Regions from separate parts of the Streptomyces hawaiiensis genome, predicted to be linked through region 2. Evidence: riboswitches for the same ligand, from Rfam matches in the RefSeq annotation. Region 2 holds a riboswitch; the other holds the start of a gene.

Region 1 (4,402 bases), 3.8 Mb from region 2:
ACCCACCTCGCGGGTCTGGTGCAACGTCGGCCGGGGCCGCGACGGAGCGCACCGCCCGTACCGCTCGTCCTGGACGTGGCGGGAGCGGCCGCTGCCGTTCGTCCCGATGGACGATTCCTGGATTCCCGCGGAGCCGGACAGCGGCCCCGTGGCCATCCGCGGATGGTACGAACTGAGCGAGCGGACCTTCGCTCACTCGCTTCCGCCGACGGAGATCCCCGTGGAAGCGGCCAGAGCCGATCTGCTCCTGGTCGCAGGCGGCGACGACGCGATGTGGCCGTCGCTGCCCTTCGCTCGGCAGCTGGCTCGGCGCCGGCGCTCGACCGGGGCGACCGTGCGTCTGATCGCCCGTGACGACGCCGGCCACCGACCACGCCTTCCTGGCGAGAGCCCGGCGCCGGCGTCCGGGCACTTCGAGTACGGGGGCACAGCTGAAGCCGACGCGCTCCTGGGCGAGGCGGCGTGGCCCCACATCCTCGATCTGCTCGGCGGTGGTTGATCGCGCACCAGGTCGGCTGTGCCGTGACCGGCCTGGTCGGGATCTGAGGGAATCCAGAAAGTGCTGTGCCTGTGGCATGCCCATGCGAAAGGATGTGCGCATGATGCGACCCGCGCGTGCGCTGCTCCCCCTTCTCTTGTTGCCCGTTCTCCTTACAGGATGCGACGCGGACAAGAGCGGCGGTACGGCCGCCGACAGCGCCGACCTTGACGCCGCCGCGGGAGACTGGGGGGTCGCGCCGGAACTCGTCTATGTCACCAAGGTCTCCGGCTACACCGTGTTCCAGGAGTCGGTTGGCGAGTACAACGACGAGTTCGTTGCCGCGTATCGGTCCGAGAAGGGTGCCACCAAGTTCGGCCTCTTCGTGGGGCATGGCACGATGACGGCGGAGAGCTGCCCCAAGCAGCCGCTGGGCGAGGTGTCAGAGAAGCAGGTCACCTGTGAGCACGACGGCGACGCCTGGTACCGCAAGGCCGGTGACAGCCACGAATACGCGGTGCCCGACGACGGCGTGGTGATTCGTCTAATCGCTGATGTGGACAAGGTCGACCGCGCAGTTCTGCGTAAGGCAGCCGAGGCGGCCCACCGCCCGGACGACGCCGAATTGGCCGCACTCCTGCCGACCACCAACGGCGCGGACACCTGAGAGTTGTCCGCTTAGGGACCGGCTCGAACTCGTAAAGCGGTGATCGCGACCGCGAGCCCCCTGGGCCGTCCGAGACCGACCAACGCTGACAGTCGGCACCCACAGGTGACCACCCCCACCCCTCTCCGGCCTGGGCTCCCCGAGTTGATCTGCGACACTGGGAGGGTTATGCCTGCACCCGGAGAACTCACTTTCGTAGCCCCCCGCGGAGCCAAGAAGCCGCCGCGGCATCTCGCCGATCTCACTCCTGCCGAGCGCAAGGAGGCCGTAGCCGCTGTCGGGGAGAAGCCGTTTCGTGCCAAGCAGCTCTCGCAGCACTACTTCGCGCGGTACGCGCATGATCCGGAGCAGTGGACCGATATTCCGGCCGGTGCCCGGGGGCGGCTGCAGGAGGCGTTGCTGCCCGAGCTGATGACCGTCGTGCGGCATCTGTCCACCGACCAGGGCACCACCCGCAAGACGCTGTGGCGGCTGTTCGACGGGACGCTCGTCGAGTCCGTGCTGATGCGCTACCCGGACCGGGTGACCATGTGCATCAGCTCGCAGGCCGGATGCGGGATGAACTGCCCGTTCTGCGCGACCGGGCAGGCCGGTCTCGACCGGAATCTGTCCACCGCCGAGATCGTGCACCAGATCGTGGACGGCATGCGGGCCCTGCGGGACGGGGAGGTCCCCGGCGGTCCCGCGCGGCTCAGCAACATCGTCTTCATGGGCATGGGCGAGCCGCTCGCCAACTACAACCGGGTCATCGGATCCATCCGGCGGCTCACCGACCCCGAGCCCGACGGGCTGGGGCTCTCGCAGCGCGGCATCACCGTCTCGACGGTCGGGCTCGTCCCGGCCATCCACCGGTTCTCCGACGAGGGCTTCAAGTGCCGCCTCGCCATCTCGCTGCACGCCCCCGACGACGAGCTGCGCGACACCCTCGTCCCCGTGAACACGCGCTGGAAGGTCCGCGAGGTGCTGGACGCCGGCTTCGAGTACAGCGCCAAGTCCGGGCGGCGGCTGTCCATCGAGTACGCGCTGATCCGGGACATCAACGACCAGGCGTGGCGCGGTGACCGGCTCGGCCGGATGCTCAAGGGCAGGCCGGTGCACGTCAACCTGATCCCGCTGAACCCGACGCCCGGCTCCAAGTGGACCGCCTCACGGCCCGAGGACGAGAAGGCGTTCATGGAGGCCATCGCCGCCCACGGTGTGCCGGTGACGATCCGGGACACCCGTGGTCAGGAGATCGACGGGGCGTGTGGTCAGCTCGCGGCCACCGAACGGTAGTCTGGCCGTCGTAAGCACACCTTCATATTCGACACCTGCATATTCCGACAGGGGAGCGCCACAGCGCTGAGAGTGCGGCACACGGCCGCAGACCCTCCGAACCTGGCCCAGGTCATTCTGGGTAGGGAGATCGGTCACCACTCGAGCTGTTGCGCCCTGCCCGGGACCTCGGAAGTCCCGGGCAGGGCCGCGTCTTCTCCTGGTCACTCCAGGAGGAATTCAGTGAGCATCAACGCAAAGCGGCTGACGGCGGTGGTCGTCGGGCTCGGCATGGTCGGTACTCTCGCCGCGTGCGGGTCGTCCGACAGCGGTCAGGGGTCCGGCGACTCCAAGACCGTGACGCTCGTCAGCCACGACTCGTGGGCCGCGTCCAAGGACGTCATCGCGGCCTTCGAGAAGCAGTCCGGCTACAAGGTCGACGTCCTGAAGGACGGCGACGCCGGGCAGGCCGTCAACAAGGCCATCCTGACCAAGGGCAACCCGCAGGGCGACGTCTTCTTCGGCGTCGACAACACGCTGCTGTCGCGCGCCCTCGACAACGGCCTCTTCCAGCCGTACGAGGCGAAGGGCGCCGACCGGATCAAGGCGGAGTACCGCGTCGACCAGGACAAGCACCGGGTCACGCCCGTGGACACCGGCGACATCTGCGTCAACTACGACAAGAAGTACTTCGCCGACCACAAGATCCAGCCGCCGAAGAGCTTCGACGATCTCGTCAAGCCCGCGTACAAGAACCTGCTCGTCACCGAGAACGCCTCCGCCTCCTCGCCCGGCCTCGGCTTCCTGCTCGGCACCGCCGCGCAGTACGGCGACGACGGGTGGGAGAGCTACTGGAAGAAGCTCAAGGCCAACGGCGTGAAGGTCGTCGACGGCTGGGAGCAGGCCTACAACGAGGAGTTCTCCGGCTCGGCCGGCGGCAAGAAGGCCAAGGGCGACCGTCCGCTCGTCGTGTCGTACGCCTCCTCGCCGCCCGCCGAGGTCGTCTTCGCCGACCCGAAGCCGAGCACGGCACCGACCGGGGTCGCCGAGGGCACCTGCTTCCGGCAGGTCGAGTACGCCGGGCTGCTCAGCAACGCGAAGAACCCCACGGGCGGCAAGGCGTTCCTGGACTTCCTGCTCACGCAGCGGTTCCAGGAGGACATGCCGATGAACATGTTCGTGTACCCGGTGCGCGAGGGCGCCCAGGTGCCGACTGAGTTCGTGAAGTACGGGCCGCAGGCGAAGGACCCGGAGACCATGGACCCGGCGAAGATCGCCGACCACCGTGACCAGTGGGTCAAGTCGTGGACCTCACTCGTACTGAAGTAGCCGCTCGCAGGCGAGGCGCGGCGGCGCGGTTCGGTCTGCTGGCCGTGCCCGTCGCGTTCTTCGCGGTCTTCTTCGCCTACCCCGTCGCCGCGATCGTCGCGCGCGGCCTGAAGACCGACGGGACCTGGCACCTCGGGCGGATCGGGGAGGTGCTGGCGCAGTCCGACGTCCGGCACGTGCTGTGGTTCACCACCTGGCAGGCGTTCGTCTCCACCGCGCTCACGCTGCTCGTCGCGCTCCCCGGCGCCTACGTCTTCGCGCGCTTCGACTTCCCCGGCAAGCAGGTTCTGCGGGCGGTCGTGACCGTCCCGTTCGTGCTGCCGACGGTCGTCGTCGGTACGGCGTTCCTGGCGCTGGTCGGGCGGGGCGGGCTGCTCGACGAACTGTGGGGCGTACGGCTGGACACCACCGTCTGGGCGATCCTGCTCGCGCACGTCTTCTTCAACTACGCGGTCGTCGTCCGTACCGTCGGCGGGCTCTGGGCGCAGCTCGACCCGCGGCAGGAGGAGGCGGCCCGGATGCTCGGCGCGTCCCCGCTGAGGGCCTGGCGGCAGGTCACCCTGCCCGCCCTCGCCCCGGCCGTGGCCGCCGCCGCGCTCATGGTCTTCCTGTTCACCTTCACCTCCTTCGGCGTCGTGCAGATTCTCGGCGGGCCCACCTTCTCCACCCTGGAG
Region 2 (4,402 bases):
CAGGAGCGTCAGGGTCCCGGACAGGCCCTTGACGACCTTGTCCCCGTCGATGAAGGCGGCGGGGACGTGCAGCGCGCGGTTCTCACCGCGGCGTACGGCGATGAGCTGGCCGTCCTTGACCAGCTGCCGCACACGCGTCACCTCGACACCGAACTGTTCGGCGATGTCGGGGAGGGTGAGCCAGGCGGGGACGAGAGCATCGATCTTTGCGTCAATCTCGGTCACGGAAACCAGCCTGCCATCTGCCACTGACAGTCGGAAGTCGGCCCGGCCCACCCGGGCGGACGCGTCGGACCCGGCAGCGCCGTCCCCGGCCCTCCGCGACGGCCCCGGCGCCTACGCCGTCGCGGCCTTCATGGGCCTGGCCGGATCCGCCAGCAGCACCCGGTTCATCGGCGTGCCCGACTCGATCAGACGGCGGCCCTGCGCCAGGTCCCGGGGCCGCCCCACCGCCAGCAGTGCGATCAGCCGCTCACCGCGCAGCCAGCAGACCGTCCAGGCCGGTCCTGCGGGGTCACCCCGCCACAGGGTGGTGTCCGCGGCCGGATGGTGCCCGGCGTACTGGACGAACCGCCCGAACTGCTCGGACCAGAAGTACGGCACCGGGTCGTACACCGCCGGTGTCTCCCCCGTGGCCCGGCCGACGATGTTCACGGCGACCGTGCGCGGCCCCTGGAGGGCGTTGTCCCAGTGGTGGACCAGCAGGCGCTCGCCGTAGCGCGCCGAGGGGAAGGAGGCGCAGTCGCCGACGGCGTACACATCCGGCACGGCCGTGCGCAGATGCTGGTCGGCCACGATCTCCGCGTGGGAGCCGAGCTCGATCCCGGAGCCGGCCAGCCAGGCCGTCGCGGGGCGGGCGCCGATACCGACGACGACCGCGTCCGCGGGCAGCCGCGAGCCGTCGTCCAGGAGGACCGCGCCCGGCTCGACGCGCGTCACGCGCGCGTGCGTCCGCAGGACCGCGCCCGCGTCGGCGTACCAGCCGGCCATCGGGGCGGCGACCTCGGCGGGCAGGGCCCCGGCGAGCGGCCGTTCGGCGGCCTCCACGACGGTCACCGCGCAGCCCGCCTCGCGGGCGGCCGTGGCGAACTCCGCGCCGATCCAGCCCGCGCCGACGACCACGATGGCGTGTCGGCGGGCCAGCACCGGCCGCAGCCGCTCGGCGTCGTCCAGGGTGCGCAGCAGATGCACGCCGGGCACGCCCTCCGCGCCGGGCAGCCCGACCGGTTCGGCGCCGGTCGCGACGACCAGGACGTCGTACGGCACGGGCCCGTCCTCGGTGTCCAGCTCGTGGTCGGAGGGGCGCAGGCCCAGTACCTCGCAGCCGAGCCGCAGTTCGATGCCGAGGGCTTCGAAGTCGACGTCGAAGGCGGAACCCTCGGACTTGCCGAGCAGGACGGCCTTGGACAACGGGGGCCGGTCGTAGGGCTGGTGGGGCTCGGCGCCGATCAGGATCACGTCGCCGGCGAAGCCCTGCTCACGCAGCGCGACGGCGGTCTGCACGCCGGCCATGCCCGCACCCGCCACGACGACGCGCCGCGGCGCGGACGAACCTGGTTCCTGCGTCTGCTCGCTCACCTGATCACCATAGACACCTGACGAATTGTCAGTCAGTGCTCATGCGCCGTGACCTGCTCCACAACGCTCGTGCCGTTGCCCCGCCGGGACTCCCACTCCCAGGTCTCCTCCAGCCGCACCCGCCCGTCGGGCAGCTCCACGACCGTGGACACGCAGTGCCCCGAGGAGGTGGTGCCGTCCCGCTTGAGCTGGACGTACCGGAAGTCCAGCCGGTCACCTTCCCGGGTACCCACGAGATGCCCGCGTACGACGTCGCCGCCCGCGTACTCGGCCCAGATCTCGCCCTCCCGCTCGTGGTAGGTGAACCGGGTGCGGGTGCCCACCTGGCCCGGTGCCTGGTCGGCGACCGGGGCGAGGACGAGACCGTCGAGGGATCGGGCCATGGGCGGAGGCTCCCTTACTGCGGCACACGGCATCGGGCTAGGGTGGCCAACGTAAAGCACTCGCGGGAGCCCGGACGCACCGGGCTGAGAGGGAGGCTGGCGGCCTCCGACCGTACGAACCTGATCCGGGTCATGCCGGCGAAGGGAGGGGCTGGACGCCCATGTCGCCTACGTCCACATCGTCAGACGTCCTGGTCATCGGGGGCGGGATCATCGGCCTGGTCACGGCCTGGCGGGCCGCGCAACGCGGGTTCGCCACGGCCGTCGTGGACCCCGAGCCGGGCGGCGGAGCCGCGCAGGTGGCCGCCGGCATGCTGGCCGCCGTCACGGAACTGCACTACGGCGAGCAGACCCTGCTCGGCCTGAACCTCGCCTCCGCCCGGCGCTACCCGGACTTCGCCGCCGAGCTCACCGAGCTGACCGGCCAGGACCTCGGCTACCGCCGCTGCGGCACCCTCGCCGTGGCCCTGGACGCCGACGACCGGGCCCACCTGCGCGAACTGCACGCCCTGCAGCAGCAGTCGGGCCTGGAGTCGCAGTGGCTGTCGGGGCGCGAGTGCCGGCGCCTGGAGCCGATGCTCGCGCCGGGCGTGCGCGGCGGGCTGCGGGTCGACGGCGATCACCAGATCGACCCGCGGCGGCTGGCCGGTGCCCTGGTCGCCGCGTGCGAGCGGGCGGGCGTGGTCTTCCACCGGGTGTGGGCGGAGCGGCTGACCGTCGTACGGGACCGGGTCACGGGTGTCGTCCTGGCCGACGGGACCGAGCCGGCCGCCGGGCAGGTGGTGCTCGCCGGGGGCAGCCTCAGCGGGCGGCTGGCGGGCGTACCGCAGGATGTGCTGCCTCCCGTGCGCCCGGTGAAGGGGCAGGTCCTACGGCTGACCATGCCGCAGCGGCACGGGCCGTTCCTGAGCCGGACCGTGCGCGCGGTGGTGCGCGGCAGCCACGTCTACCTGGTGCCGCGCGCGAGCGGTGAACTGGTCGTCGGGGCCACCAGCGAGGAGCTGGGCTGGGACACCACCGTGACCGCGGGCGGCGTGTACGAGCTGCTGCGCGACGCGCACGAGCTGGTCCCGGGCATCACCGAGCTGCCGCTCACCGAGACCCGGGCCGGACTGCGGCCCGGCTCCCCGGACAACGCGCCGCTGCTCGGCCCGACCGGTCTGGAGGGCCTGCTGCTGGCCACCGGGCACTACCGCAACGGCGTCCTGCTCACCCCGGTGACCGGCGACGCCATGGCGCACGTCCTGGCGACGGGTGAACTCCCCGAGGAGGCCCGCCCCTTCAGCCCGAAGCGCTTCAGCCCCGCCACCGCACTCACGGAGCAGCCCGCATGAACATCTCCGTCAACGGGGAGCCCCGGGACGTCCGGCCCGGCACCGCTCTCGACACCGTCGTGAAGTCGCTCACCGCCTCGCCCTCGGGCGTGGCCGCCGCCCTCAACGAAACCGTCGTCCCGCGCACGCGGTGGCCCGCCACATCCCTCGCCGAGGGAGACCGCGTGGAAGTGCTCACCGCCGTCCAAGGAGGCTGACCATGGCCGATGATCCGTTTGTCCTCGGTGGTACGTCCTTCACATCCCGTCTGATCATGGGCACGGGCGGGGCGCCCAGCCTCGACGTGCTGGAGCGGTCGCTGGTCGCGTCCGGGACGGAGCTGACGACGGTCGCGATGCGCCGGGTGAACGCCTCGGTGCACGGCTCGGTGCTGTCCGTCCTGGACCGGCTCGGCATCCGGGTGCTGCCCAACACGGCGGGCTGCTTCACCGCCGGCGAGGCCGTCCTCACGGCCCGCCTCGCGCGCGAGGCCCTGGGCACGGACCTGGTCAAGCTGGAGGTCATCGCCGACGAGCGCACCCTGCTGCCGGACCCGATCGAGACACTGGAGGCCGCCGAGACACTGGTCGACGACGGGTTCACGGTGCTGCCGTACACCAACGACGACCCGGTGCTGGCGCGGAAGCTGGAGGACGCGGGCTGTGCGGCGATCATGCCGCTGGGCTCGCCGATCGGCTCCGGGCTCGGGATCCGCAACCCGCACAACTTCCAGCTGATCGTGGAGCACGCGCGCGTGCCGGTGATCCTGGACGCGGGCGCCGGTACGGCCTCGGACGCGGCGCTGGCGATGGAGCTGGGGTGTGCGGCTGTGATGCTCGCCTCGGCGGTGACGCGGGCACAGGAGCCCGTGCTGATGGCCGACGCCATGCGGCATGCCGTGGAGGCGGGGCGGCTGGCGTACCGGGCCGGGCGTATCCCACGGCGGCATTTCGCGGAGGCCTCCTCACCGACGGAGGGCATGCCCGCGCTGGACCCGGAGCGGCCCGCGTTCCGGTAGGGCGCGCGACACACGTCACAGGTCGGCTGCAGTCCCGCCGCGAAAACCGCCGGGGGGACGGGGCTGTCGGTCGTGGCTCGTACACTCGCCTGCGTGGACACGACCCTTCA

What was found. A riboswitch is a leader RNA that binds a small molecule or an ion and turns the genes downstream of it on or off. The one in region 2 is predicted to bind thiamine pyrophosphate.
Region 1: linked by a shared signal. The riboswitch ahead of CEB94_RS29175 (thiamine ABC transporter substrate-binding protein) and the one ahead of thiO (glycine oxidase ThiO) in region 2 are both predicted to bind thiamine pyrophosphate.

What each region holds. Positions count from the first base shown of each region.
Region 1 is NZ_CP021978.1:6,288,458-6,292,859, forward strand. Features, by position in the region: gene CEB94_RS29160 (acyl-CoA thioester hydrolase/BAAT C-terminal domain-containing protein) at 1-499, shown strand, start outside; gene CEB94_RS29165 (hypothetical protein) at 600-1,145, shown strand; gene rlmN (dual-specificity RNA methyltransferase RlmN) at 1,314-2,420, shown strand; TPP riboswitch at 2,460-2,566, shown strand; gene CEB94_RS29175 (thiamine ABC transporter substrate-binding protein) at 2,691-3,728, shown strand; gene CEB94_RS29180 (ABC transporter permease) at 3,767-4,402, shown strand, end outside.
Region 2 is NZ_CP021978.1:2,444,443-2,448,844, forward strand. Features, by position in the region: gene CEB94_RS11270 (Rv2175c family DNA-binding protein) at 1-225, opposite strand, end outside; gene CEB94_RS11275 (NAD(P)/FAD-dependent oxidoreductase) at 337-1,578, opposite strand; gene CEB94_RS11280 (avidin-fold protein) at 1,611-1,961, opposite strand; TPP riboswitch at 2,014-2,125, shown strand; gene thiO (glycine oxidase ThiO) at 2,123-3,295, shown strand; gene thiS (sulfur carrier protein ThiS) at 3,292-3,492, shown strand; gene CEB94_RS11295 (thiazole synthase) at 3,495-4,292, shown strand; gene pknB (Stk1 family PASTA domain-containing Ser/Thr kinase) at 4,386-4,402, shown strand, end outside.